2 regions of the Telluria sp. GW821-FHT07G12 genome follow, and region 2 is predicted to be linked to the other one. Evidence: predicted binding sites of a transcription regulator. Region 2 holds the regulator's gene; the other holds the start of a gene.
What was found. The regulator LexA, encoded in region 2, represses DNA repair genes until DNA is damaged. The targets are predictions, from matches to a motif close to ACTGTATNNNNATACAGT.
Positions count from the first base shown of each region.

Region 1 (14,448 bases), 1.1 Mb from region 2:
CAGCAGCACCGATCCGGAATGGTCGGCCAGCGGTGACGCCATCTATTACCTGTCCGCCCGCTCGGGATCGTCGCAAGTCTGGCGTGTGCCGGCCAATGGCGGCGCGCAGTCAGCTGAACCTGTGCAGGTGACCAACATGCCGGTCGACGTCGACGCCTACCGCGTCTCACCGGCTGGCGACCGCATCGCGATCAGCATGTCGGTGTTCCGCGATTGCCCGGACCTCGCCTGCACCAAGGCCAAGGCCGACGCGAAAGAGAAGGACAAGGCCACCGGCCAGGTCTACGATCGCCTGTTCGTGCGCCACTGGGACACCTGGGCCGACGGCCGCAACGCCGTGCTCTACTCGGTGCCGATGGATGCCAATGGCCGCGTGAGCGCCGCCCCTGTCAGCTTGTCCGGCTCGCTGGACGGCGACGTCCCATCGAAACCCTTCGGCGACCGCGAGGAATTCAGCTTCAGCCCGGACGGCAAGACCGTCGTGTTCTCGGTGCGCATCGCCGGCAAGAGCGAAGCCTGGTCGACCAACTTCGACCTGTATTCGGTACCGGCCACGGGCGGCACGCCGCGCAATCTGACCGCGGCGAATCCCGCCTGGGACACCAAGGGCGTGTTCTCGCCGGACGGCAGCACCCTCGCCTACCTGTCGATGACGCGTCCGGGCTTCGAGGCCGACCGCTACCACATCGTCCTGCTCGATCTCGCCACCGGCAAGAAACGCAACATCGCCGAGAGCTGGGACCGCTCGCCGGGCAGCATCCAGTGGACCCGCGACGGCAAGACGCTGATCGCCGACGCCGAGGACATCGGCCAGCACAAGCTGTTCGCCATCGACGCCGCCAGCGGCAAGGTCACGGCGCTGACCAACAAGGGCTCGATCGGCGGCTTCGACGTGCGCGGCGACACGGTCGCCTTCACCCAGGCCAGCCTGGCCTCGAGCGCCCAGCTGTACGCAATGAAGCTCGGCACCAGCAATCCGGTCAAGCTGACCGACGTGAACACCGACAAATTGGGCGAGGTGCGCTTTGGCGAGTACGAGCAGTTCTCGTTCAAGGGCGCGAACGGCGACACCGTCTATGGCCACGTGATGAAGCCATGGAACTATGAGCCGGGCAAGAAATACCCGGTCGCCTTCCTGGTGCACGGCGGTCCGCAGGGCAGCTTCGGCAATGGCTGGAGCTATCGCTGGAATCCGCAGGTGTACGCCGGCGCCGGCTATGCCACCGTGTTCATCGACTTCCACGGCTCCACCGGCTACGGCCAGAAATTCACCGACGCCATCAGCGGCGACTGGGGCGGCAAGCCGCTCGAGGACCTCAAGAAAGGCATCGCCGCGGCGGTCGCGAAATACCCGTGGCTGGACCGCTCGAAGGCCTGCGCGCTGGGCGCGTCCTACGGTGGCTACATGATGAACTGGATCGAGGGTAACTGGTCGGACGGCTTCAAGTGCATCGTCAACCACGACGGCGTATTCGACACCCGCGGCATGGCCTACTCGACCGAGGAACAGTGGTTCACCGACTGGGAAAACGGCGGCCCCTACTTCTCGGTGCCGGAAAAGCACGAGCGCTTCAACCCGGTCCTGCAAGTGAACAAGTGGAAGACGCCGATGCTGGTTGTCCAGGGAGATAAAGACTTCCGCATCCCGACTGCCCAGGGCCTGTCGACCTTCACGGCCCTGCAGCGCCGCGGCATCGAGAGCAAACTGCTGGTGTTCCCGGACGAGAACCACTGGGTGCTCAAGCCGGCGAACTCGGTGCTGTGGCATCACACCGTGATCGGCTGGCTGGACCAGCACATCAAGCCCTGAGTTGAGCTGTTTGAGCCTTGATGGGAGTGCCCGCCATGTGCGGGCATTTTTTCGCACCCATTGCGCATATAAATTGCTCCAGTGATATCATCTTGGGTTGCCAATTTGCAAGTTAAACCACAGGAAACAAGATGAGCAGTATGCAAACGGAAAGGGAACTCGCGCAAAAGGAATTTGAGTTCGAGTCGATGAACCTGCAGGTCGGCGTCCGTCTGCAATTCATCACCTACCGGCGCATCAAGCCAGTGCAGTATTTTTCGACGCTCATCGGCTACGTCAAGGACGAGTACATGATCGTCAAGGTTCCGATGGAAAACGGCACGCCGGTCGGGCTGGTGGAAGGGGAGCGCATCACTATCCGCGTCTTCTCCGGCATGAACGTATGCTCCTTCGCCTGTACGGTCCAGCGCGTCTTCGACCGGCCCCTGCTCTACGTCCACCTGTCCTTCCCCGATACCATCCAGGGCACCAGCCTGCGCGCGGCGATGCGGGTCAAGGTCGACATTCCGGCCCAGGTCCTGCCGCCGCAGACGGATGGCCGGGCGGTCAACTGCGCGCTCACCAACGTCAGCGTAAGCGGCGCGCGCATCGAGTCGGCCTCCAGCCTGCCGGAACACGGCGGCGAGATCACGCTGGAATTCGGCTTGCCCTCGCCGCTCGGCGACGGCGAAATGCGGGTGCGGACACAGGCGGCAGTGCGCAACGTCAACTCGCTGCGCAAGGAGGCCGACGGCAGCGAACTGTTCGCCTACGGCGTCCAGTTCTTGGAGCTCGACCCGGTCCACCACACGATGCTGCAGAACCTGACCTACGAGGTGCTGCTGGCGGACCGGCAGAACATCGTCTAGAAGTAGCCGGCTTCCCAGATGCGCGGCCAGTGCGTGCCGGGATTGACCGCCTTCTCCGCCGGCGTCAATTCGGCATGGCTGGCATGCGCGACCACACTCGGAGCGACCGCATAGGCGAGTCCGCATAGCGCGACAATAGCCAGGCCCGAACTCAGCCAGCGCAGCGGCATGCCTGCGCTTGGCGCAGCCCCCTGATCCAGCGACCTCACCCAGCCGGCGGCGCAGCCGAGATACAGCACGATTGCCATCTGGCTCTGCGGCATGACGATCACGCCGGAGAACAGGCCGTCCACCAGGATCGCGACGCCCGTCGCCAGCATGACGGCCAGCGTTTGCTGCGCGGACAGGTCGGCCTGCGCGATCCGGCTACCGCTGCGGATCAGCGACCGCATGCCGATACCGATCGCGGCCAACAGGCACAGCAAGGCAGGCAGGCCCCACTCGGCGCCGATCTGCATGATGAAATTGTGCGGGTGCGCGCCCCAGCTCAGCGTGGCGCCTTCGTGGGCGAAGTGCTGTGGGCCGACACCCAGCCAAGGGTGGGCGGCGATCAGCTCGAGAGACAGCTGCCAGAGCAGGTTGCGGCGCGAGGTCGGATCGGCAGCCGTGCGCTGCATGACGTCCGTGGCCGAACTGAAGGCTTGCAATCCGGCGAGCATGGGCAGCAACATGAACACAATCACATACACGGCGACACCGGCCAGTGCGGTCAGCGCCATCGCCTTCAGGAAACTGCGGGCATCGCCACGGCGCACTACGAATGCGAACACGCAACCGGCGCCCAGCCCGAGTACGCTTGCCCGCGCCTGGGTGACGAACAGTAAAGCCCACCAGCATGCAGCGAGCGCAAACGACGACCGCTGCCAGAAGCTGCCTTTCTGCGCCTGCGTAGAGAGCAGGATGGCCAGCGGCAGCAGGACGGTCTGAACGTGATTGAAGAACCGGACATTGCTGAAGCCAACGGTCAGGTCATACGGGTGGAGCTGGATGCCACTGGCGAGCGACGCTCCATACCAGACAGCGATACGCAAGGTGTACAGGATGCCGATGACAAGTACCCAGCACAGGACGGTTTGCAAGCCTGCGCTGCCTGCCCGGGCCAGTTCGGCAGCAAGCAACGCTGCAACCAGCGGCAAGAGTAGCAGCATCGACCATTCATAGAGTGCGTGACGCGGTGAATATGCGGCCATTGTCGAGACAGCGCCGAAGATGAAAAGTGCGCTGAGACAGTATTGGGCGGGCCGACCGATCCAGGCGAGCTGGTCAGCGATGCCTGTTCGTACCAGCATGAGGGGAGTCAGCAAGGCCAGCAGCACGAGCTCGACGCAACGCTGGTCGTCGTGGCCGGAGGACCACATGAAGCCCACCGCCATGGCGGCAATGACGAACAGGGTGGCCGATTTACCACGTAGGTCCGCTTGGAGCGAGGCGCGTTGAACCGGATGTGCTGAGCTGGACATATGGACCTCGGAAAAAGAAAAAGCCGCCCTGGGGCGGCTTTGCTACGCTACGGTAGATTAGGTACCGGAACCGACGCTGTTCTTGGTCAGGGTCTGGGATGCGGTGCTGTTGGTCGAGGTGGTGGTGACACGCCAGGTGATGGTGGTCTGGTCTGCGACAGCAGACGGGGTCATCGTGAAAGCGGTACCGTCAACACCACTACCAATGCCGGTCGAAGCGAAGTTTGCAGTGATCGCGCCGTTGGTAACCGATGCGCTAGCCAGTTCTTTGGTTGCGGTGAAAACCGGGATGCTGGTCACTGCACCCGATGCCGTAGTGGTGCAACCGGTTGCCGAGCCGCCGTTTTCCTGGATGCAGTTAGCCACTGCGGTCTGCAGCGAAGCAACAGAGCTCAAAGCCGCGCCAACTTTGGCCTTGATGGTGTAGTTCGAGTAAGCCGGGATAGCAACAGCTGCCAGGATACCGATGATGGCAACAACGATCATCAGTTCGATCAGGGTGAAGCCGGCTTCGGCTTTCTTCATCATTTTCGGTGCTTTCATGGTCTTTCTCCAGTTTTGGTACTACGTTTAAAGGGTCACTGCTTGTCCGGGTGCTGCTTGCTTCTGCCCTTTACTATATGCAACCGCCGTGCCAGGTCGTTTCCATGCGGAATCGTTAGCACGGTGATATCAAAACCCCATGCCAGCGCCAATTTTTGTCAGTTTTACCCTTGCCGTATGACAATTTTTGTCAGCCCGGTATGTCAAAAATTGTCCATCTGCCGAAAATTGTCGCCATGCCGGCAAAAAAACGGGGAGCCGAAGCTCCCCATTTGCATTACTACTATCTAGAACAGATCGATTACAGCATGGCCTTCAGCAGGCGAGCCATTTCCGACGGGTTCTTGGTTACCTTGATACCGCAGGCTTCCATGATTTCCAGCTTGGCTTGCGCGGTGTCGGCGCCGCCCGAGATCAGCGCGCCGGCGTGGCCCATGCGCTTGCCCGGAGGGGCGGTGACGCCAGCGATGAAGCCGACGACCGGCTTCTTCATGTTGTCCTTGATCCAGTGAGCAGCGTTCGCCTCGTCCGGGCCGCCGATCTCGCCGATCATGATGACTGCGTCGGTTTCCGGATCGTCGTTGAACATGCGCATCACGTCGATGTGCTTCAGACCGTTGATCGGGTCGCCGCCGATGCCGACTGCCGACGATTGGCCCAGGCCCAGTGCGGTCAGCTGGCCGACTGCTTCATAGGTCAGGGTGCCCGAACGCGACACGACGCCGATACGGCCCTTCTTGTGGATGTGACCCGGCATGATGCCGATCTTGATCTCGTCCGGGGTGATCAGGCCCGGGCAGTTTGGGCCCAGCAGCAGGGTCTTCGAACCGGCCTTGGCCATGCGGTCCTTGACTTCCATCATGTCACGGACCGGGATGCCTTCGGTGATGCAGATTGCCAGATCCAGCTCGGCTTCGACGGCTTCCCAGATCGCGGCGGCGGCGCCTGCCGGCGGCACGTAGATCACGGACACGGTCGCGCCGGTGTTCTGCTTGGCTTCCTTGACGCTTGCGAAAATCGGGATACCTTCGAAGTCTTCACCAGCTTTCTTCGGGTTCACACCGGCGACGAAGGCTTCACGGCCGTTCGCGTAATCGCGGCACATGCGGGTGTGGAACTGGCCGGTCTTGCCGGTGATACCTTGGGTGATGACTTTGGTGTCTTTGTTAATCAGAATCGACATGTTATTTCCTTTGCGAATTAGGCTTGGCCAGCAGCTGCGGCGACGACCGACTTCGCTGCGTCTTCCATCGTGTCTGCGGCGATGATCGGCAGACCGGAGTCGGCCAGCATCTTCTTGCCCAGGTCTTCGTTGGTGCCCTTCATGCGGACGACCAGCGGCACCTTCAGCGAGACGGCTTTCGATGCGGTGATCACGCCTTCGGCGATCACGTCGCAGCGCATGATGCCGCCGAAGATGTTGACCAGGATGGCTTTCAGGCCCGGGTTCTTCAGCATGATCTTGAATGCTTCGGTGACCTTCTCGGCAGTTGCGCCGCCGCCCACGTCCAGGAAGTTGGCCGGCTCGCCGCCGAACAGCTTGATGGTGTCCATGGTGGCCATGGCCAGACCGGCGCCGTTCACCAGGCAGCCGATGTTGCCGTCCAGGGAGATGTAAGCCAGGTCGAACTTCGATGCTTCGACTTCAGCCGGATCTTCTTCGTCCAGGTCGCGGTAGGCGACGATTTCCGGATGACGGAACAGGGCGTTCGGGTCGAAGTTGAACTTGGCGTCCAGGGCGATGACTTTGCCGTCGCCGGTCACGATCAGCGGGTTGATCTCGGCCAGCGAGCAGTCGGTTTCCCAGTAGGCTTTGTACAGGCCTTGCAGGTTGGCGCGGGCAGCGGCGATCGAGCCTTCCGGGATGCCGATCTTGCGGGCGACGTCGTCAGCCTGCGCGTCGGTCAGGCCGACCGACGGCTCGATCACGACGTTGTGGATCTTTTCCGGATTGCTGTGCGCGACTTCTTCGATGTCCATGCCGCCTTCCGACGAGGCCATCAGCACGATCTTCTGGGTGACGCGGTCGGTGACCAGCGAGACGTACAGTTCCTGCTTGATGTCGGCGCCTTCTTCGATCAGCAGGCGGCGGACTTTCTGGCCTTCCGGGCCGGTCTGGTGGGTGACCAGCTGCATGCCCATGATCTGGTTCGCGTACTCGCGCACCTGGTCGATCGACTTGGCAACTTTCACGCCGCCGCCCTTGCCGCGGCCGCCAGCATGGATCTGCGCCTTGACTACCCAGACCGGGCCGCCCAGCTCTTCAGCTGCCTTGACGGCTTCGTCCACCGACATGCACGGAATGCCGCGCGGAACGGTCACTCCGAACTTTCGGAGGATCTCTTTGCCCTGATACTCATGGATTTTCATGCTGGCTTCCCTTCTTATGTTACTGATTTAGAAATACGGTTGAACAAATAAATCTACACGGATCGAATTTTACTGCGCGAATACTACCCCGATACCACCTTCAAGGCCCAGCGCGGGTAGTACTTGGCGACGGCGGGGCCGTCGGTGCGCAGCGCATGGCAGCGGTCGAGTTCATATGGACGCTCGGCAGCTTGCGCAGCCGCGCGGTTTTCCATGGCGTCGTCGGCAAAGGCCTGGACTGCCGCGGTGGGCAGGACCTGTGCCAGCTCGGTCAAATGGGTGCATCCGAGGACGCCCGACAGGCGGTCCTTCAGGTGCAGCCGGAAATGTTTCATCAGCGACAAGCCGATGAGTTTCTTGTAAGCGGGTGCGATGGTGTCGCAATAACCGGGATAGGGTACGGCATCTGACGAAGCTTCGGCGTCCGTGATGACCATGTCGCGGTCGATGGTCACGCGCAGCTTGAGGTCGTGCACAGGCAGGCCGCCCGGGCGATGGCCGGAAGGCAGTTCGATATCGTGGGTCTTGATGTCGCGGATGCAGGCGTCGAGGTCCCACAGCCCATCGTCGCGCGCGTACGCTTCGACGGTAATGGCGCGCGTGTGCCTTAGCTTACGCGGAGCGGGGGATGACAGGGGCATAAACACCAATGCCGGAATGCGGCGAAAAAAGTATGCAGCCGTTGTGCCTGATGCACGTTGCCGCAGCTTCTACGGCAACAACCGCTCTTGCGGCGCTGCTTAAACCATGAAAGTTTAGCACAGGGCGGTGGCGGATGCACCCGGCTGCCATTTTTGTAGGCAGTTTTACAAGGAAGATAAGGGGAATTGTTGCAATCCAAGCGCACAGCGTCATTCCGCCGTTGAGGAGGTGTGCCGGTCGGCGGCACATCGGCGGATGACGCTGTGCGCTTGGGCCTCAGCGATGAAGCGATCTATTGAAACGGCGGCGCGTGCGCGACTATTCGTCGTCGTCCTCGTCCCGTCCCTGCATTGCGCTGCGGATCGCGCCCTGCGAAAAACCACGCGCCATGAGGAAGCGCATTTGTTTACTACGTTCTTCGGCGTCCTGCGGGACCCGGTCGAACTTGCGGCGCCATACTTCGCGGGCGCGGGCAACTTCGGTTTCCTTCAGGCCGGACTTGAGCTCGTCAAGATCCTCGCCCTTCACCCCATGCTGCTGGAGCTCGGCCAGCACGCGGCTGTTGCCGTAGCGGCCGGCACGGCGGTGCACCAGGGATTCGGCGAACCGTTCCTGCGACAGCCAGTTGTTCTTTTCAAGGAAATCGAGGAGGGCTTCGACATCGTCACCCTCCTCGGCATAGCGCGACAGCTTGCGCCCCAGCTCGAGCCGGCTGTGCTCGCGCATTGACAGATACTTCAATGCGCGAGCTTTCAAGCTCAGTACTTGCCTCACTGGAGCGTCGGCAAAGAGGATTACTCTTCGTCGACAGCGGCAGCCGCGGCCGGCGCTTCACCGGCAGCGACCGGCGCCAGTTCGCGCACGCCCAGGGCAGCGCGGACCTTGTTTTCGATCTCGCGTGCCAGGGCCGGGCGGTCTTTCAGGAACTGACGTGCATTGTCCTTGCCCTGACCGATACGCTCGCCGCCGTAGCTGTACCACGAACCCGACTTCTCGACGATCTTGTTGTCCACGCCCAGGTCGATGATCTCGCCTTCGCGGGAAGTGCCTTCGCCATACAGGATGTCGAAGTGGGCTTCCTTGAACGGCGGCGCGATCTTGTTCTTGACGACCTTGACCTTGGTTTCGTTACCAATCACCTCGTCGCCGGACTTGATCGAACCGGTACGGCGGATGTCCATGCGCACGGAGGCGTAGAACTTCAGCGCGTTACCGCCGGTCGTGGTTTCCGGGCTGCCGAACATGACGCCGATCTTCATACGGATCTGGTTAATGAAGATCACCAGGGTGTTCGTACGGTTGATCGAGCCGGTCAGCTTGCGCAGTGCCTGCGACATCAGACGGGCTTGCAGGCCCGGCAGGGAGTCGCCCATGTCGCCTTCGATCTCGGCGCGCGGCGTCAGTGCCGCCACCGAGTCGATGACCACCAGGTCGACGCTGCCCGAGCGCACCAGCGCGTCGGTGATTTCGAGGGCCTGCTCGCCGGTGTCCGGCTGCGAGATCAGCAGCTCGTCCAGCTTGATGCCCAGCTTCTGCGCATAGCCGACGTCCAGCGCGTGCTCGGCGTCGATGAAGGCGCAGGTGCCGCCCAGCTTCTGCATCTGGGCGATGGTTTGCAGGGTCAGCGTGGTTTTACCCGACGATTCCGGGCCGTAGATCTCGACGATACGGCCGCGCGGCAGGCCGCCGACGCCCAGGGCGATGTCCAGGCCCAGCGAGCCGGTGGACACGGTCTGCACTTCCTCGACCGGCGCATTGGCATCCATGCGCATGACCGAGCCCTTGCCGAATTGCTTTTCGATCTGCGCGAGGGCTGCTGCCAGCGCCTTGCCCTTCTCAGCTGCATTTACTGCGGATTTTTTGTCGTCCATAACTTTCTTTCTGTCCTAGAGTGAACCAAGATAAGGGCCGCTCGCGCGTTTTCAATAGGAAGTACTGTATAAAATCCCAGTGGTTTTGGCAAGCGATATTTACTGATGTTTGAGGTAATCGACACGTTGCGAAAGATCACACACAATATGCAAGTAAGCTGGGTCCAACCAACAAACCGGGGGTAACAGAGATGCGTATTTTACTAGCCGAGGATGATAGCGTACTCGCCGATGGCCTGACGCGCTCTCTGCGCCAATCCGGGTATGCCATCGATTGCGTCAAGAACGGCCAGGACGCCGACACCGCGCTCTCGACCCAGGAGTTCGACCTGCTGATCCTCGACCTCGGCCTGCCGAAGCTGTCCGGGCTGGACGTGCTGCGCCGCCTGCGCGCGCGCGGCTCGCTGCTGCCAGTGCTGATCCTCACTGCCGCCGATTCGATCGAGCAGCGCGTGGGCGGCCTCGACGCCGGCGCCGACGACTACATGGCCAAGCCCTTCGCCTTGTCGGAACTGGAGGCGCGGGTGCGCGCCCTGACCAGGCGCGGCCAGGGCGGCGGTTCGACCGTGATCCGCCACGGCCCGCTGGCCTACGACCAGGTCGGCCGCAGCGCCTACATCGACGACCAGATGCTGGACCTGTCGGCGCGCGAACTCGGCTTGCTCGAGATCCTGCTGGCGCGCACCGGGCGCCTGGTGTCCAAGGAACAGCTGGTCGACCACCTGTGCGAATGGGGCGAGGAAGTGTCGAACAATGCCATCGAGGTCTACGTGCACCGCCTGCGCAAGAAGATCGAGACCGGCGGCATCCGCATCGCCACCGTGCGCGGCCTGGGTTACTGCCTCGAGCGCTACTCCGACGGCGCGCGCAAGACGGCCACGTGAAATCCCTGAAGCGGCGCCGCGCTACCGAGCCCGTCCCCGGCTACGAGGCAGCGCTCGAACCCGGGTATGAGCCCGTGTATGTGCCGCCGCGCCCCGAGCCCGAAGAAAGCATCCAGCACTCGCTGTTCGGCGAGATCCTCGACTGGATGCTGGCGCCGCTGCTGCTGCTGTGGCCGATGAGCATCGCCATCACTTACCTGGTGGCGAAATCGATCGCCAATCAACCCTTCGACCACGCGCTGGAAGACAACGTCACCGTGCTCGCCCAGCAGGTCAAGGAAGTGAACGGCAAAGTCGTGGCGCGCCTGCCCGGCAGCGCGCGCGACATCCTGCGCGCCGACGACGTCGACAGCGTCTACTTCCAGGTCACCGGCCCCCGCAACGAGGTCGTCGACGGCGACCGCGAACTGCCCTTGCCGCCGCCGGACGACGCCGAGCGCAGCGGCCGCGTCCACTTCCGCAACGAGAACCTGCACGGCACCCCGGTGCGGGTCGCCTATGCCTGGGTCAACCTGCAGCCGCTGCTTGATGCAGGCGCCGTGAATGCCGAACCGCGCCTGGCCCTGGTGCAGGTGGCGGAGACGCTGGAAAAGCGCGCCCAGCTGGCCAACGAGATCATCAAGGGCGTGATCCTGCCCCAGTTCATCATCCTGCCCGTGATCCTGGCCCTGGTCTGGTTCGCGCTGTCGCGGGGACTGTCGCCGCTGGCCCAGCTGCAGGAGCGGATTCGCGCGCGGCCGCCGGACGACCTGTCGCCGATCGATTCGCGCCAGGTACCGGAAGAGATCTCGCCGCTGGTCGGTTCGCTGAACGACATGCTGGCGCGCCTGGCGCACACGATCGACGCCCAGAAGCGTTTCATCGCCGACGCCGCGCACCAGATGAAGACGCCGCTGGCCGGCATGCGCATGCAGTCGGAGCTGGCCCTGCGCCAGGTCGATCCGGACGAGATCCACCGCTCGCTGGAGCAGCTGGCGAAGAGCTCGGAATCGGCGACGCGCCTGGTCAACCAGCTGCTGGCGCTGGCGCGCGCCGAGAACCAGCCGCATGCCGGCCTGGCGCTGGAGCCGCTCGACCTGGCGGCGCTCGCCCGCAGCGTGGTGCAGGACTGGGTGACGGCTTCCTTCGTCCACGAGATCGACCTCGGCTACGAAGACCCGGACGGCGCGGTGGAAATCGCGGGCAGCGCCATGATGCTGCGCGAGCTGCTGTCCAACCTGATCGACAACGCGCTGCGCTACACCCCGCCGGGCGGCAGCGTGACGGTGCGCGTGCGCAGCGATGCCGGACTGCCCCTGCTCGAGGTCGAGGACACCGGCCCCGGCATCGCGCCGGGCGAGCGTCCGCGCGTGTTCGAGCGCTTCTACCGCATCCTCGGTTCCAACGCGCCAGGCTCCGGCCTCGGCCTCGCGATCGTGCGCGAGATCGCGCAGCAGCACGGCGCCGAGATCGAGATCTTCAACAACCCGCGCAGCATCCAGAAGAAATACCCGGGCAGCCTGTTCCGGCTGACCTTCCCGCCACCACCCGCACCGCTAGAACCCGATGCCGACTGACAGCGCCTCCGCCTCCCCTCCCCCGTCGCGCGAACGCATCGTCGCCGCGCGCGCCCTGCACTGGTCGCGCACGCGCCGGCTCGTCCTGGTCCTGCTCGGGCTGTGGCTGGCCACCGGCTTCGGCACCGTATTCTTTGCGCGCGACCTGGCGCATCTGTCGGTGTTCGGCTGGCAGTTGTCCTTCTACCTGGCGGCCCAGGGCGCCTCGCTGATCTACCTGGCCATCCTCGGCGCCTACTCCTGGCGCATGCGGATACTCGACCGCGAGTTCGTGCGCATGCTGAGGGACGGCGCGTGAACACCAACAAGACCAAGCCCCGCAGCTACTTCCGCCGCCTGTCGCGCTACTACCTGTGGTTCACGGCCTGCCTGGCCCTGTTCCTGGTGGCCCTGACCATCCTCGAAAACGAGGGCATGCCGCGCCAGTGGATCGGCCACCTGTACATGTTCGCCACCATCGTGCTGTACGCGATCATCGGCGTGGTGGCGCGCACCTCGAACGTGTCCGAGTACTACGTGGCGGGACGGCGGGTGCCGGCCCTGTTCAACGGCATGGCGACGGCGGCCGACTGGATCTCGGCGGCCAGCTTCATCAGCCTCGCCGGCACGCTCTATCTGCACGGCTTCGACGCGCTGGCCTATGTGATGGGCTGGACCGGCGGCTACTGCCTGGTGGCGCTGCTGATCGCGCCTTATTTGCGCAAGTTCGCGCAGTACACGGTGCCGGACTTCCTGGCCGCGCGCTACGGCGGCAGCGACGATGGGAGTAAAGACGGCGGCAACGTGGTGCGCGCGCTCGCGGTCACTGCCACCATCGTGGTCTCCTTCACCTACGTGGTGGCGCAGATCTACGCGGTCGGCCTGATCGCCTCGCGCTTCACCGGCGTCGATTTCTCGGTCGGGATCTTCCTCGGTCTGGCTTCGATTCTTGTTTGCTCGTTCCTGGGCGGGATGCGCGCCATCACCTGGACCCAGGTGGCGCAGTACATCATCATCCTGGTCGCTTTTTCGATCCCGACCGTGTGGCTGTCCATGAAGTTCGCCGGCAATCCGGTGCCGCAGGTGGCCTACGGCTCGGTGCTGCCCAAGCTGGCCAAGCGCGAGGCCCAGCTGGCCCAGGATCCGCGCGAGCTGGAGGTGCGTGCGCGCTTCCAGGCGAAAGCCGACGAATACGCCGCCAGGCTGGCCACGCTGCCGCAGTCCTGGGAAGCCGGCCGCATCGACGTCCAGCGCCGCCTCGACAAGGCGCGCGGCCGCAATGCCTCGCTGGGCGAGGTGCGCAACGCCGAGCGCGAGCTGATCGCCTATCCGCGCACCGCCGAGGAAGCCGCGCGCCTGTGGACCGAACAGCGGGCAGCCAACCTCGCCCGCGCCCAGCCGCCCGAGCCGCATGCCGAACCCTTCCCCGGCAAGACCCGCGAGGAGTCGGACCAGCGCCGCAACAACTTCCTGGCGCTGGTGTTCTGCCTGATGTTCGGCACCGCCGCCCTGCCCCACATCCTGATGCGGGCCTACACCACGCCCTCGGTGCACGAGACCCGCGTGTCCGTGTTCTGGACCCTGTTCTTCATCCTGCTGATCTACCTGACCATGCCGGCCCTCGCCGTGCTGGCCAAGTACGACATCTACACCGCGCTGGTCGGCATCGACTATGCCTCGCTGCCGACCTGGGTGTCCTACTGGGCCAACGTCGACAAGACCAATCCCCTGATCAGCATCGCCGATATCAACGGCGACGGCATCGTGCAGCTGGCCGAGATCGCGATCGACGGCGACGTGCTGACCCTGGCCACGCCGGAGATCGGCGGCCTGCCCTACGTGATCTCGGGCCTGGTGGCGGCCGGCGGCCTGGCGGCGGCGCTGTCCACCGCCGACGGCCTGCTGCTGGCGATCTCGAACGCGCTGTCGCACGACATCTACTTCAAGATGGTCGACCCGGGCGCCTCGACCCAGAAGCGGGTCACGATCTCGAAACTGCTGCTGCTGGCGGTGGCCTTCATTGCCGCCTACGTCGCCTCGCAGAAGCCGGCCGACATCCTGTCGCTGGTCGGCGCCGCCTTCTCGCTGGCCGGTTCGACCCTGTTCCCGGCGCTGGTGGCCGGCGTGTTCTGGAAGCGCGCCAACCAGCAGGGTGCGATCGCCGGCATGCTGGCCGGCTTCCTGGTGTGCGTCTACTATATGCTGCACACCAACCCGATCCTGGGCGGGAACGCGGACAGCGCCTGGTTCCACATCGCGCCGATTTCGGCCGGGGTGTTCGGGGTGCCGGCGGGGCTGGCCGTGCTGGCCGTGGTCAGCCTCCTGACGCCGGTCCCGGCGCGCGAGACGATCGGGTTGGTCGACCATATCCGGGCGCCGGAGGAAGTGTAAAGATGTATCACGAGGTCGCAGCCGCTGGCGATGGCCTGAGGCCGTGATCCGCCAAGCGCCGGCGTCAGGTGAACAGGATCTGGTACTGCGGCCG
Region 1 is NZ_JBWKQA010000001.1:1,557,463-1,571,910, forward strand. Features, by position in the region: gene AC07PE_RS07215 (S9 family peptidase) at 1-1,810, shown strand, start outside; gene AC07PE_RS07220 (flagellar brake protein) at 1,942-2,658, shown strand; gene AC07PE_RS07225 (O-antigen ligase family protein) at 2,655-4,118, opposite strand; gene AC07PE_RS07230 (pilin) at 4,176-4,661, opposite strand; gene sucD (succinate--CoA ligase subunit alpha) at 4,963-5,844, opposite strand; gene sucC (ADP-forming succinate--CoA ligase subunit beta) at 5,862-7,031, opposite strand; gene AC07PE_RS07245 (DUF2889 domain-containing protein) at 7,115-7,672, opposite strand; gene recX (recombination regulator RecX) at 7,992-8,447, opposite strand; gene recA (recombinase RecA) at 8,468-9,544, opposite strand; gene AC07PE_RS07260 (response regulator) at 9,736-10,428, shown strand; gene AC07PE_RS07265 (sensor histidine kinase) at 10,425-11,984, shown strand; gene AC07PE_RS07270 (DUF4212 domain-containing protein) at 11,974-12,282, shown strand; gene AC07PE_RS07275 (sodium:solute symporter family protein) at 12,279-14,354, shown strand; gene AC07PE_RS07280 (DUF6916 family protein) at 14,419-14,448, opposite strand, start outside.
Region 1: recA (recombinase RecA) is a predicted target of LexA. The motif match lies at 9,608-9,625, and genes of this name have one in related genera.

Region 2 (14,448 bases):
GCCCATCATCGCGTTTTCCTGGGCGGTGTCGGCGCAGCAGCTGTCGTTCAGGATGTTGCCGTTGGCGCCCAGGCGGTAGTAATAGGTGGGCACGATGCGGTCCAGCACCGACAAGGGTCCCTGCTGCGACTGGCTGGTGTGGTTGTAGACCACGTCCATGGTCACGCGCAGGCCGGTCTCGTGCAGGCCCTGCACCATCGCGCGGAACTCGCGCACGCGCGCGGCGCCATCGTTGGCATCGCTGGCATAGCTGCCTTCCGGCGCGTTGTAGTGGACCGGGTCATAGCCCCAGTTGAAGCAGTCGCTGTCCGCTACCTGCGCGACGGCGGCCTGCTGGTCGGTCCAGTCGGCGCCGGCGTTCGGGATCGTCGGCGACACGCAGCCGGCTTCGTTCACGCTGGCGAAATCGAAGCTGGGCAGCAGGTGCACGTGGGTCATGCCGGCCTTCTGCAGCGACTTCAAATGGCGCATCGGGTTGGCGTCGACGTCGGTGAAGGCCAGGTACTTGCCGCGGTGCGCGGCCGGCACCGTTTTGTCCAGCGCCGAGAAGTCACGGATGTGCAGCTCGTACAGCGCGATGTCGGTGGGGGCGTCCAGCTTCGGAATGCGCTGGTCGTCCCAGCCGGCCGGTTTCAGCGCCGGGCTGTCGAGATTCGCCACGAAGGAGCGCGTGCTGTTGGCGTTCAGGCTGAGCGAATACGGGTCGGTGACGGTATTGGTCACGAGCGCATTGTTCGCCCAGCGCGACAGCACCTGCACCGTGTAGGTGTAGTAGGCGCGGTTGGTCCAGGAGGCGTCCGGCGCCGTGTAGCGCCACACGCCGCTGGCCGCATCCTTCGTCATCGCCACGGTGCCGGTGGCCGCCGCAGTCGCATTCGGATAGACGTTCAGCGAGACCGATTTGGCGGTCGGCGCCCACACGCGGAAGGTCGGTGCGCCGCTGCGGTCGAAGCTCAGGCCCAGCTGGGCGTTGCTTGCTGCCGGGGCGAACACCTCGTCCAGCATGCCCGCCATCTGCAGCGAGGTCACCTGCACCAGATTGCCGCCGCCGTCGTACTGGGCGATCGCGAACTGGCCGCTGGCCAGCTGCGCGGCTTTCGCGGCGTCGACGCTGGACAGCTGCAAGCCGGTCGCGCCTTGCAAGTGCGGATACTTCTGGCGGAGGGCGTCCGTGAGCGGCGCCGGGTTCAGGGCGAAGCTGCCGCCGGCGCCGGCCAGGCCGCTGGCGGCATCGGGCGTGGCGCTCAAGCCGCCGTTCGCGGCGTAGAACAGTTTATAGCTGGCGCCGGAGGCCGGCACGCCCGGCCAGGCCAGCGTGGTGGCGGACAGCCAGTGTGCGCTGGCGTTGCCCAGGTTACCGTAGCTGAGCGCCGGCGCGCTGCTGTAGACCGTGCAATCGCCTTCCATCAGCCAGACTTCCTGGCCTTTGGTAGTGACATCCGCGTTCAGGTCGGCGTGCTGGTCATTGCCGCAGTTCTTGAAGCCGGTGCCGTCGGTGACCAGGAACCAGATCGCGCTCTTACCCGCAGCCAGCGGGATGTCGACGTAGCCGCCGAAGGCGTCCGTGTTCGCGAACATGAAGCGGTCGGTGATCCAGGCCGAGCTGGGGTGCTGCGGGCCGTCCCAGGAATACACGCCCCATTGCGCGGTGTCGTTCTGGATGCGGTGGAAGTGCATGCGGATGCTGCCGGGCGCCACCGGCGCGGCGGATGCGCTCGGTGCCGCTGCCAGCAGGCGGGTGCCGGAGCTGGTGGCCTGTTGCGTGCTGTCCCCTGCTCCACATCCGGAAAATGCGCCGGCAAGTACCGTGGACACACAAACGGCTGCAGCAAAGCGCAGCCGTGAAGTTAAACTACGTCTGGTTAGCATATCGTCCCCTCTGATTATTATCGGTGGCAAGAGCCACTGTGTAATATTACTACTTACGATAACAAAAAAGTAAGGGAACGTTGTTGCGTGGCGTGCACAAACAAAAAGGGCAGAGTTTTCACCCTGCCCTTCTCATGGGAAGCGATGTCCGCTTACAGGATGTGGGTACCGATCCACCAGGCGATCGCCGCCATGAAGGCCGAGGCCGGGATCGTGAAGACCCATGCCCAGACGATGTTGCCGGCCACGCCCCAGCGCACCGCCGACGCCTTCTGCGCCGAGCCGACGCCGACGATGGCGCCGGTGATGGTGTGGGTGGTCGAGACCGGCACGCCGATCGCGCTGGCCAGGAACAGGGTGATGGCGCCGCCCGATTCGGCGCAGAAGCCGCCCACCGGTTTCAGCTTGGTGATCTTCTGGCCCATGGTCTTGACGATGCGCCAGCCGCCGAACAGGGTGCCCAGCGAGATCGCCGTGTAGCAGGAGATGATCACCCACAGCGGCGGCGCGGCATCGCCGGCCTGCGAGACGCCGGCAAAGATCAGCATCATCCAGATGATGCCGATGGTCTTCTGGGCGTCGTTGCCGCCGTGGCCCAGGCTATAGGCCGCGGCCGAAACCAGCTGCAGGCGGCGGAACCAGGTGTCGACCTTGCGCGGTGGAGTCTTCACGAAGATCCAGGACACGGCCAGCATCACGAGCGAACCGAGCAGGAAGCCCAGCAGCGGCGACAGGATGATCCAGGTGACGGTCTTCAGCAGGCCGCCGCCGACCAGCGCGCCAGTGCCCGACTTGGCCACGGCCGCGCCCACCAGGCCGCCGATCAGGGCGTGCGAGGACGAGGACGGGATGCCGTAGTACCAGGTGATGACGTTCCAGACGATGGCGCCGATCAGCGCACCGAAGATCACGTACTGGTCGACGATGTGCGGGTCGACGGTGCCCTTGCCCACCGTGGAGGCGACGTGCACGCCGACGGTGAAGATGGCGACAAAGTTGAACAGCGCGGACATGGCCACCGCGGTCTGGGGTTTCAGCACCCCGGTCGACACCACCGTCGCGATCGCGTTGGCGGCATCGTGGAAGCCGTTCATGAAGTCGAAGACCAGCGCTAAAAGGACGAGCAGGCCCAGCACGTAAATGCTGATATGAAGATGATCCATATTGTTTTTATTGTTTTGGGCTTACGCGTTTTCGACGATGATGCCTTCGATGATGTTCGCGACATCCTCGCAGCGGTCGGTGACGGTTTCCAGGATCTCGTAGATGGCTTTCATCTTGATCAGGTTACGGACGTCCGGCTCGTCGCGGAACAGCTTGGACATGGCGGCGCGCATCACGTGGTCGGCGTCCGATTCCAGGCGGTCGATCTCTTCGCAGATCGCGACCATCTTCTGGGCGTTATCCATGTTGTGCAGCATGCCGACGGCCTGCTGGACCTTTTCGCAGCAGGCCAGGCACAGCTCGGCCAGGCGCTTGGCTTCCGGGGTCACGGCGTGCAGGTCGTACAGCGAGATGGTCTGGGCAGCGTCTTCCATCATGTCGAGGATGTCGTCCATGCGGGTGATCAGCTTGTGGATGTCGTCACGGTCGAGCGGGGTGATGAAGGTCTTGTGCAGCAGGTCGACGCATGCGTAGGTGATCTTGTCCGCCTGTTTTTCGATGCTCTCCACAGCGTGGGTGCGGTTTTCCAGGTCGTCGAAGTTGGTCATCAGGCCGACCATTTCCTGTGCACCCTTGACGCACAGCGCCGCGTGCTGGTTGAACAGATCGAAAAATTTGCCCTCGGTGGGCATCAGGCGTCCAAACATATGGTTCTCCGTTGTAAATCTCTTGGAACTTCTTTAAGGGCCGCGGCGCAGGTCGCACCGCGGTCGTTATCGGCTTAGTCGCCCTGGTAGATGGACAGACTGCCGCTGTAATTCCCGAACTTGGTATACATACCCATCCAGGTCAGTCGCACCGCCCCGATCGGGCCGTTACGCTGTTTACCGATAATGATCTCGGCGGTACCTTTGTCGGGCGAGTCCGGGTTATAGACTTCATCGCGATACAGGAAAATGATGACGTCCGCATCCTGCTCGATAGCGCCCGATTCGCGCAGGTCGGACATGACCGGGCGCTTGTTCGGGCGTTGTTCCAGCGATCGGTTCAGCTGGGACAGCGCGATCACCGGACAGCCCAGCTCCTTGGCCAGGCCCTTCAGGCTACGCGAAATCTCGGAAATCTCGGACGCACGGTTGTCGCCCGGTTTCGAACCCTGCATCAGCTGCAGGTAGTCGACAATGATGAGGCCCAGCTTGCCGCACTGGCGGGCCAGGCGGCGCGCGCGGGCGCGCATCTCGATCGGGTTCAGCGCGGGCGTCTCGTCGATGAAGATCTGGGCGTCGTTCATCTTCTGGATGGCGTGCGTCAGGCGCGGCCAGTCCTCGTCGATCAGCTTGCCGGTACGCAGGCGGTGCTGGTCGAGCTGGCCGATCGAGCCCAGCATACGCATGGCCAGCTGGGTGCCGCCCATCTCCATCGAGAAGATCGCGACCGGCAGGCCGGCCTCGACCGCGACGGCTTCGCCGATGTTGACCGAGAACGCGGTCTTGCCCATCGATGGACGGCCGGCAACGATGACCAGGTCGCCCGGCTGCAGGCCGGAGGTCATCTTGTCGAGGTCGATGAAGCCGGTCGGGACGCCGGTGATCTCGCCCTGGTTTTCACGGCTGTAGAGTTCGTCGATACGCTCGACCACCTGGGTCAGCAGCGGCTGCACCGGCAGCCAGCCCTGGGCGCCGCGGGCGCCCTGCTCGGCAATCGCGAAGATGCGCGATTCGGCTTCGTCGAGGATCTGCTTGACCTCGGCGCCCTGCGGATTGAAGGCCTTGGCCGAGACTTCGTCGGCCACGGTGATGAGCTGGCGCAGCACGCCGCGGTCGCGCACGATCTCGGCGTAGCGGCGGATGTTAGCGGCGGACGGCGTGTTCTGCGCCATCGCATTGAGGTACTGCAGCCCGCCCACTTCCTCGGCCTTGCCGAGCTGGACGAGCGACTCGTATACGGTGATCACGTCGGCAGGCTTGCCGGCATTGATCAGGCGGACCATCTGTTCGAAGATGATCCGGTGGTCGTAGCGGTAGAAGTCCTCCGCATGCATGAAGTCGGCAATACGGTCCCACGCCGCGTTATCGCGCAGCAGGCCGCCGATGACGGACTGTTCTGCTTCGATGGAATGCGGGGGAATGCGGAGCGACTCGATCTGCGGGTCTGCTGGGGTGTTCATGGCCGACATTATACCTTTTCCGCATCGACCGCTGAAATGATTGGTGATTTTCCAAGCATAAAAAAAGCCGGGCGAACCCGGCTTTTTTCATTCCAGCAACAAGAAGCGAGAGGAACCGTAGCGAGCGGAAGGAGGTCTGGTTGAGAAGCGCAGCTGTACGAACAGTACAGCCGGTCCGCCGTAGCGGAGCATCGCAAACCGGACCTACGACGCGCAGTAGGTTCCTCGAAGCTTCTTAGGCAGCTTCGCCCACGACTGCCACGGTCACGTCGACGACGACGTCGGTGTGCAGAGCGACGGCAACCGGGTGCTCGCCGGTGGTCTTCAGCGGGCCGGTCGGCATGCGGACGTTGGCCTTCTCGACGGCGAAACCTTGCTTGCTCAGGGCTTCAGCGATGTCGAAGTTGGTCACGGAACCGAACAGACGGCCATCGACGCCAGCTTTCTGGGCGATGGTGATGGTCATGCCGTTCAGCTTCTCGCCCTGGCCTTGTGCGGCTGCCAGCTTCTCGGCGGCTGCCTTTTCCAGTTCGGCGCGCTTGACTTCGAACTCGGCCACGGCCGATTCGGTTGCACGGCGGGCTTTCTTTTGCGGGATCAGGAAGTTACGTGCGTAACCGTCCTTGACCTTGACCACGTCGCCCAGGTTGCCGACGTTGACGACTTTTTCCAGCAGGATGACTTGCATATTATTCTCCAGTATACGTGTCGTGACCGACGATTAAGCGTTGTGCAGGTCGGTGTACGGCAGCAGGGCCAGGTAGCGGGCGCGCTTGATGGCGGTGTCCACTTGGCGCTGGTAGTGCGCCTTGGTACCGGTCAGGCGTGCCGGCATGATCTTGCCGTTTTCCTGGACGAAGTCCTTCAGGGTGTCGACGTCTTTGTAGTCAACCTGTTCCACGTTTGCTGCGGTGAAGCGGCAGAATTTCTTACGCTTGAACAGCGGGTTCTGCTGTTTGCGCTTCAGTTTTTCCTTGGCCTTGTTTTTGTCGAACTTTTTACCGAATGCCATTTTTGGCTCCTGTATCTAATCTAAATGAATTCAATGATGTGAAACACCAGGGCTTTGCTGTTGCGGTTCTTCCTCGCGAGGAAGCCCTTGAACTGGTACACGGCACCAAGTTCGGCATCGGCAAACCGGCCTGAAATATCTCCCGCGGCAAGCGCGGCGATTTCAAACTCGACCTGCCTGGCAATCCCTGCCTCCAGCTGCTGCGATCCATGTAACAGGATGCCGCTGACGATGGGGATGCCGGCCGGGGTATACCGCAAGGTATCGCGTTCCGCGATGCTTGCGACCAGCAACAGCTCGTTCACTGCCCTCTGCGCTTCACTTTCCGAAGAAATTAAGCGGCTGCGGCCGGAGCGGCTGCCTGCTCGGCGCGATGGCTCTTGGCTGCGTCTTCGCGCTGGACCGATTTCATCATCGGCGACGGTGCGGTTTCGGCCTTCTTCATCTTGACGGTCAGGTGACGCAGCACGGCATCATTGAATTTGAATGCGGTTTCCAGCTCGACCAGGGTCTCGTTGTCGCACTCGATGTTCATGCAGATGTAGTGTGCCTTCGGCAGCTTCTGGATCTGGTAAGCCATTTGACGGCGGCCCCAGTCTTCGACGCGGTGGATGTTACCGCCGCGCGAGGTGACGGTGGTCTTGTAGCGCTCGATCATCGCCGGGACCTGCTCGCTCTGGTCCGGGTGGACGATAAACACGATTTCATAATGACGCATGCAACACTCCTTAAGGACGTTTAAACAAATGCCCACCTCGGCGTCAAGACGAGTGTGGGAAGGGAAAGCCCGACATTATAACCGCAAAAACGTCAAGAGCTCAATCACCATCTGCGGTGCCCGCCAGCTTGCCCGCTTGCCCTGTTGTTATCGGCTGTGCCCGCCAAGCAAAAAAAAGCGGCAAAAGCGACGGATTCCCCTTGCGCCCGGCGCAATACTGTACAAAAATACAGGGTGTCGGGTGTCGCTCGAGACGCTCCTTTACTTACACCTATCGAACATGCTTAAGCTCACCGCACGGCAAGAACAGATCCTCAACCTGATCAAGGAAGCCATCGACAATACCGGCTTTCCGCCCACCCGCGCCGAAATCGCGCAGGAGCTTGGCTTCCGCTCGGCCAACGCCGCCGAGGAACACCTGCAAGCCCTAGCGCGCAAGGGCGCGATCGAAATTTCTCCCGGCACCTCGCGCGGCATCCGCCTGGTCGGCGCGGCGGCGGACACCGTCCCCGTACCGGTCGTCCCGGCTGCCCTGCTGATGTCGCTGCCGCTGGTCGGCCGCGTCGCCGCCGGTTCGCCCATCCTGGCCCAGGAACACGTCGAGACCACCTACTCGGTGGACCCGGCCATGTTCTCGGCCAAGCCCGACTTCCTGCTGAAGGTAAAAGGCTGGTCGATGCGCGATGCCGGCATCTGCGATGGCGACTTCCTGGCTGTCAAGAAAGTGGATTCAGCCAAGAACGGCCAGATCGTGGTTGCCCGCATCGGCGATGAAGTCACCGTCAAGCGCTACCGCAAGAACGGCGCCACCATCGAACTGCTGCCGGAAAACCCGGACTTCTCCGTGATCACGGTCGATCCGCACAGCGACGAGTTCGCGCTGGAAGGCCTGGCTGTCGGCCTTCTGCGGTCGTGGCACTAAGCCGGCACTAAGCTGGCACTAAGCACCTCTCTTCAGACGCCCGGTCTTGCACCGGGCGTTCCTGACATCTTCCCTACAGGTTTCCGCGGTTCTGGCGCCGCTCTTCGAGCTCGTGCTGGCGTTCCGGCGTCGGCGTGCTGTTGACGATGTTGTTGTGCTCCTTGATCCAGGCGTCGGTGGCATCCCGCCATGCGCCGAAATCGGCCACCACCAGCTTGCCCTTGACCCGCACAGTTTCCGCGAGATTCTCGATCACCTGATTCAGGTGCTTGCCGGCGTTTTCGATCTCGGGCTTGGTCATCAGCTTGACGATGTCGGCGGGGATCAGCTTGGTGCCTGGATTGGCGTCGACGAGCGCCTGGACCAGGGCGTTATGGCAATCTTGCCATGCTTTCATGTTGGCCCAGATCCGGTCGATCTCCTCGTTCTGCTTGGAGACGGACGGGAAGCGCGGCACAGGGCAGCGGTACTGGCCGGTGCGGAATTCGGAACCGTCGTACTGGGTGATCCAGTAGTCGATGTCCTTGCGGCGCTCCACGCGCTTGGCGATCAGCTCGAGTGAAGCGATGGCGCTGGGATTGCCCTTGGCGGCCGCCTTGCGGAACCAGGCCTCGGCCTGGGCTTCGTCGATGGTTCCTGCCTCTCCATAAAAATACATTTCGCCCACGTGCTGCTGGGCCGTCACATTGCCGGCGTTCGCCAGCTTGGTGTATTTCTGCAGGGCTTCGGGATAAGCCTTTTTGGCGAACAGGGCGTCCGCATTGGCCAGCTCATCGGCGCAGGCGCCGCCGGCCGCCAGCAGGGCCACGCAAAACAGGAGAGTCTTCATGGAAACAGGGCTGTGAAAAAGGAAATTCATCATACCCGCACAGCCCTGCCAGCTCAACCCGACTCACTTTTTCATGACGCTGGGCGAGGCGTTATTAAACTTGCGGTTGTTTTCCTCGAATTGCCTGTTCTCGGCTTCTATCAGCATTTTGTTCGACGCCTGCTTTGAATTCGCGGCAAGGACGAACTCATTGGTCGCCTTGTGCCAGGCGTCACGCTCCGAGCTGAAGCTCAGCGCATCGTTCTGGCGGCGGGTGATGACGGCAACCGTTGTATCGTCGACGTGGGCAATCGCCTGCTCCGCTTCGCGCGGGCTCATCAGCTGCAGGACGTCGGCCGGAATGCGCTTGTTGGCCGGCGGCAGCTGGTTGACCCCGGCGACGAAGTCGTTGTAGCAGGTTTCCCAATTCGCGATGGCTTCGCTGACGGCCTTGATTTCGGCATTGGTCTTGGACACGGCCGGGATCGTCGGCATGGGACAGGCGTATTTGCCCGACACCAGGTCTTCGCCCTTGTAGCCACTGGTCCAGTAAGCGAGATCGGCGGCGCGCTGCTCGCGCTTCTGCAGGACGGCCAGCGCCTCCTTGGCGCCGTTGTGGCCGCTTGCCGCAGCTTTCTGCAGCAGACTCTGCGACTTGGCCATGTCGACGGCGGTACCGTCGCCATACCAGTACATCTCGCCCAGCCGGAACTGTGCTTCGGTATTGCCGGCATTGGCGAGCTAGGTATACATCGGGAATGCCTTGCCGTAATCCTTCGCCCGCAAGGCTTTTTCCGCGTCACCCAGGTCGTCGGCGAAGGCCGCGCCGGCCGCCAGCATCAGCAGGGTAAATACAAGTCGTTTCATCGTCTCTCCTCACTGGATACAGATATGTAGGTAAGACGATGATAGATGTGTGATTACTTTATGACAATGCAATCAGGGTAATGCCGATCGGAAATCTTCCACCAGATCGGGGGTATCTTCGATGCCCACCGACACCCGGATCAGCGACTCGGCAATGCCCATGCTGGCGCGGCGCTCCTGGCCCATCTCGAAGAAGATCGTGTGCGCGACCGGAATCACCAGGGTGCGCGTATCGCCCAGGTTCGATGCCGGAATCGCGATCTTGAGGCGGTTCAGGTAGTCGAAGCAGTCGATGCCCTCTTTCAGCTCGAAGCTGAACAGCGAGCCGTAGGCGCGGAACAGATCGGTAGCCAGGCCGTGCTGCGGGTGCGAGGCCAGACCCGGGTAGTGGACCGCAGCCACGCGCTCGTCCGCTTCCAGCATCCGGGCCAGCGCCAGCGCGTTGGCGCTGGTGCGGTCCATGCGCAGCGCCAGGGTCTCGGCGCCGACGGCGATGTGGTGGGCGGCTTCCGGCGCCAGCGAGGCGCCGAAGTCGCGCAGGGATTTCGCGCGCAGCTGGGCCATGCCCTGGGCGCTTGCCGCCTGCTTGCGGAAGTTCGCGGCGATGTTCGGATACGTGCTCCAGTCGAACAGGCCGGTATCGGTCAGGGCGCCGCCGAGGGCCATGCCATGGCCGCCGATCGACTTGGTCAGCGAATTGACCACCAGGCCGGCGCCCACCGCTTTCGGACGGAACAGCCAGGGCGTGGTCATGGTGTTGTCGACCACGTAGAGGATGCCGCGCTCGCGGCACAGCTGGCCGATGCGCGCCAGGTCCGCGATCTGGGTGCGCGGGTTGGCGATGGTCTCGACGAACACCAGGCGCGTGTTGTCCTGCAGCGCGGCTTCGACCTTGGCGACGTCCGTGGCGTCGACGAAGGACACCTCGGTGCCCTGCCCCGCCACCGTATTCCACAGGCTGTTGGTATTCCCGAAGAGGAAGGAGGACGAGACGACATGGTCGCCATCCTTCAGCAGCGCCTGGGCCAGCGCGCCGATCGCCGCCATGCCGGTGCCGAAGCACAGGGTGGCCACGCCATCTTCCATCTTGCTGATCTTGTCTTCCAGCGCGGCGACCGTCGGGTTGCCCTGGCGGCCGTAGCGGAAGCCCGGCTCCTTGCCCTGGAAGACCGAGGCCAGCTGGCGCGCATCGCCGTAGCCGAAGGCCACCGAGGTGTGGATGGGCTTGTGCAGCGAGCCCTGCTCGATGGGTTTGCGGCGGTCGTTGTGAAGGATGGTGGTGGTGAAGCCGTAGTTGTTCTTGTCGCTCATGTTCGTACCGTACAAATGAAAACGGGCGCCAGAGCGCCCGCGCAGGAATTATTCAGCCGCTACCGGCGGGTTCAGATTCAGCTGGGTCCGCACCAGGTCCTCGGACGACTTGCCCGAGCTTTTGTGGCGATGGCTCTCCAGCTTGTCCAGGTACTCCGGCGAGATGTCGCCGGTGATGTAGACGCCGTCGAAGCAGGACGCCTCCACGCTGGTCAGCGCCGGGTTCACGTCCATGATCGACTTCTTCAGCGCCTCGATGTCCTGGTAGACCAGGCGGTCGGCCGTGATCTCGCGGCAGACTTCCTCGACGGTGCGGCCGTGGGCGATCAGCTCGTCGCGGGTCGGCATGTCGATGCCGTACACGTTCGGGTACAGCACCGGCGGCGCGGCCGAGGCGAAGAACACCTTGCGGGCCCCGGCTTCGCGCGCCATCTGCACGATCTCGCGGCTGGTGGTGCCGCGCACGATCGAGTCGTCGACCAGCAGCACGTTCTTGTCCTTGAACTCGGACGCGATCGCATTCAGCTTCTGGCGCACCGACTTCTTGCGCATGCCCTGGCCCGGCATGATGAAGGTGCGGCCGATGTAGCGGTTCTTGATGAAGCCTTCGCGGTACTCGACGCCGAGCTTGAGCGCCAGCTGGATAGCGGCCGGGCGCGAGGAATCCGGGATCGGCATCACGACGTCGATTTCCTCGACCGGGATCTCCTGGCGGATCTTGTCGGCCAGGTACTCGCCCATGCGCAGGCGGGTCGCGTAGACCGAAGCGCCGTCGATGACCGAGTCCGGACGCGCCAGGTACACGTATTCGAAGGCGCAGGGATTCAGCGACGGGTTCTCGGCGCACTGGCGCGCATGCAGCTGGCTGGCGTCGTCGATGAAGACCGCCTCGCCCGGCGCGATGTCGCGCACGAAGCGGAAGCCGAGGCCCTCGAGCGCCACCGATTCGCTGGCGACCAGGTATTCCGGACCGTTCTCGGTTTCGTTCACGCCCAGGCACAGCGGACGGATGCCGAAGGGGTCGCGGAAGGCCAGCAGGCCGTGGCCGGCGATCTGCGCGATCACGGCATAGGCGCCGCGCACGCGCTTGTGGACCATGGCGACCGCCTTGAACACGGCTTCCGGATCGAGCGAATAGCCGTTGGCGGCGGTCTGGATCTCGTGCGCCAGCACGTTCAGCAGCACTTCCGAATCGGAGCCCGTGTTGACGTGGCGGCGGTCGATGCGGAACAGCTCGTCCTTCAGTTGTTCCTGGTTGGTCAGGTTGCCGTTGTGCGCCAGGGTGATGCCGAAGGGCGCGTTGACGTAGAACGGCTGCGCTTCCTCTTCGCTGGACGAACCGGCGGTCGGGTAGCGGCAGTGGCCGATACCGGAATTGCCCTGCAGCGAACGCATGTTACGGGTGCGGAACACGTCGCGCACCAGGCCGTTGGCCTTGTACATCGAGAACATGCTGCTGTGGTTGGTTGCGATACCGGCCGCATCCTGGCCGCGGTGCTGCAGCAGCAGCAATGCGTCATACAGCAACTGGTTGACGGGGGCTTGCGAGACGACGCCGACGATGCCACACATGGAGTGCTCCTAAAACTGAACGTGCTGCGCAAAGGCAGCGGGCAAAAAAGGCTTGACTGTGCGCGCCCCGGTTTCCGCCATGGGAGAGAGCAACGCGTTTTTCCAGAAATCTTGTTGGGGGATGGAAGTCATTCCACACAATATGACGCCAGCCAGCACGATTACAATGCCCCGGCCGAGTCCGAACAGGCCGCCGAGTCCGCGGTCGGCCAGCGACAGGCCGGTGGCCTCGATCAGGGCGCCGATCGCCAGCGCCAGCAGACCCATCAGTACTCGCACGCCGAGGAACAGTGCGATGAAGGCAACGATCAGCCTGAGCGACTCGCCCGGAATCACCGATGGTAGCATGGGCGCCAGTTTCGCGCCGAAGGCGTTCGCCACCACGAAGGCCGCAACCCAGCCCACCAGGGACAGGATTTCCTTCACCAGCCCACGCATGGTGCTGATGACGACCGACGAGATCAGGATGAACAGGACGATGTAATCGAAAATCGTCACGGCTTCAAGCGGGGGTCTGGAAGCCCGACAGGCCGATGCGGCCCAGCTTGGCGCGCACTTTCTCGGCTTCTTCCTTGCTGAGCGGACCGATCTTAACTTTGACCAGTTCGCCGGATTTTTGCGTGTACGAGCTGATGCCGGCGCCTTGCAGCTTGGCCTGCAGTTCGGCGGCCTTTTCCTGGCTCGACATGGCGGCCACCTGCAACACGACCTTCTGCGAAGCGGCTTCGGCGGGCTTCTCGGCCTTGTCGGCCTTCCCTTCGAGGATGGCCAGCGCGCGCGACTCGTCGTGCGGCTTGGCCGGCTTGTCTTCACTCTTCGGCTTGACCGGTTTCTCGGCCTTGTCGGCCTTGTCGGTCTTGTCCGCCAGCTTGTGCTCGGCCTTGCTGTCCGCCTTGTGATCCGGCTTGGTCTCGGGCTTGTGTTCCGGCTTGGGCTCCGCCTTGGGTTTCGGCGCTTCCAGCTTGTGTTCGGGCTTCGGCAGGTCGATCGCGGCCGGCGGCTTCGCGCTGGCCACGACGGCGGGCGCTTTGGCGGCAGGCCTGGCCACCGTCGTCACGCTCGGCTCATCCCTCAACACTTCCTCGCCCTTGTCGACGCTGTCTTCGGCTGCCACGGCCTTCACGCCGCGGGCGGCTTCGGCAGCCGGCGCAGCGGAAGGCTCGGCTGGCACCGGCAGCGGCGCCGCCTTGTCCTTGGCCGGGATCTGGATCGCGATGTCGCCGGCAAGCGGCTTGGGCTGGGAATCGAGCAGCATCGGCAGGCCGACCGCGGCCGCCAGCGCCAGCGCGATAGCACCCACCAGGCGGCGGCGCGCGCGCTTCTTCTCGGGCAGCAGCGGGTCGTTGCCGGTGCCGCGGCCGCGCGTGCTGCCGGCGACAGCGCCCGCGCTCGAGGCGCGCTTGGAACGGGCGCGCTCGCCGAGGGGGGCGTCGTCGTCCTTGCTGTAGAAACGGCCGCTGTCCTCGGCAGCGCGGCCTTGCTTGTTTTTACCGAAGAACGAGAACAAGCCCATGCGTTGTCAGGTCAATGAAGAGAGGATTTACGGGCCGCCATCACGCCGGCCACGGTATAGAAGGAGCCAAAGACCACTATTCTATCATCCTGTCCGGCGCGGCTAGTTGCATCCTGGAAGGCGGCGCCCGGATCGGCGAAAGTCGTCACCGAAAATTCGTCCGGTTTGGCCCCTGCGGGCTTCTTCGCTTCGAGCTTCTTCGCGAGTTCGTCGGGATTCGCCGAGCGCGGCGACGGCAACGCCGCCACGCACCAGTGATCCACGTAAGGCGCCATGTGCTCGATGACGGCGTCGATGTCCTTGTCCTGCATGATGCCGAACACCGCATAGGTGAAGCGGTGGAAGCCCATGTTGCTGAGGTTCTGGGCCAGGGTCGCCGCGGCGTGCGGGTTGTGGGCCACGTCCAGCACCGTGGTCGGACGGCCTGCCAGTACCTGGAAGCGTCCCGGCAGCTCGACCATCGCCAGGCCGGCGCGTACTTCCTGGGCGCCCACCGGCAGCCGCAGGCGCAGCACTTCGAGCGCGGCCAGCGCGGCCGAGGCGTTCAGCAGCTGGTTCGCGCCCCGCAGGGCCGGATAGGCCAGC
Region 2 is NZ_JBWKQA010000001.1:442,608-457,055, forward strand. Features, by position in the region: gene pulA (pullulanase-type alpha-1,6-glucosidase) at 1-1,815, opposite strand, end outside; gene AC07PE_RS02145 (inorganic phosphate transporter) at 2,022-3,032, opposite strand; gene AC07PE_RS02150 (DUF47 domain-containing protein) at 3,054-3,680, opposite strand; gene AC07PE_RS02155 (replicative DNA helicase) at 3,755-5,140, opposite strand; gene rplI (50S ribosomal protein L9) at 5,376-5,828, opposite strand; gene rpsR (30S ribosomal protein S18) at 5,862-6,152, opposite strand; gene priB (primosomal replication protein N) at 6,173-6,457, opposite strand; gene rpsF (30S ribosomal protein S6) at 6,487-6,870, opposite strand; gene lexA (transcriptional repressor LexA) at 7,151-7,792, shown strand; gene AC07PE_RS02185 (tetratricopeptide repeat protein) at 7,866-8,621, opposite strand; partial or broken gene AC07PE_RS02190 (hypothetical protein) at 8,685-9,308, opposite strand; gene AC07PE_RS02195 (hypothetical protein) at 9,342-9,467, opposite strand; gene AC07PE_RS02200 (cystathionine gamma-synthase family protein) at 9,540-10,778, opposite strand; gene purF (amidophosphoribosyltransferase) at 10,827-12,350, opposite strand; gene AC07PE_RS02210 (CvpA family protein) at 12,360-12,848, opposite strand; gene AC07PE_RS02215 (SPOR domain-containing protein) at 12,853-13,863, opposite strand; gene folC (bifunctional tetrahydrofolate synthase/dihydrofolate synthase) at 13,875-14,448, opposite strand, start outside.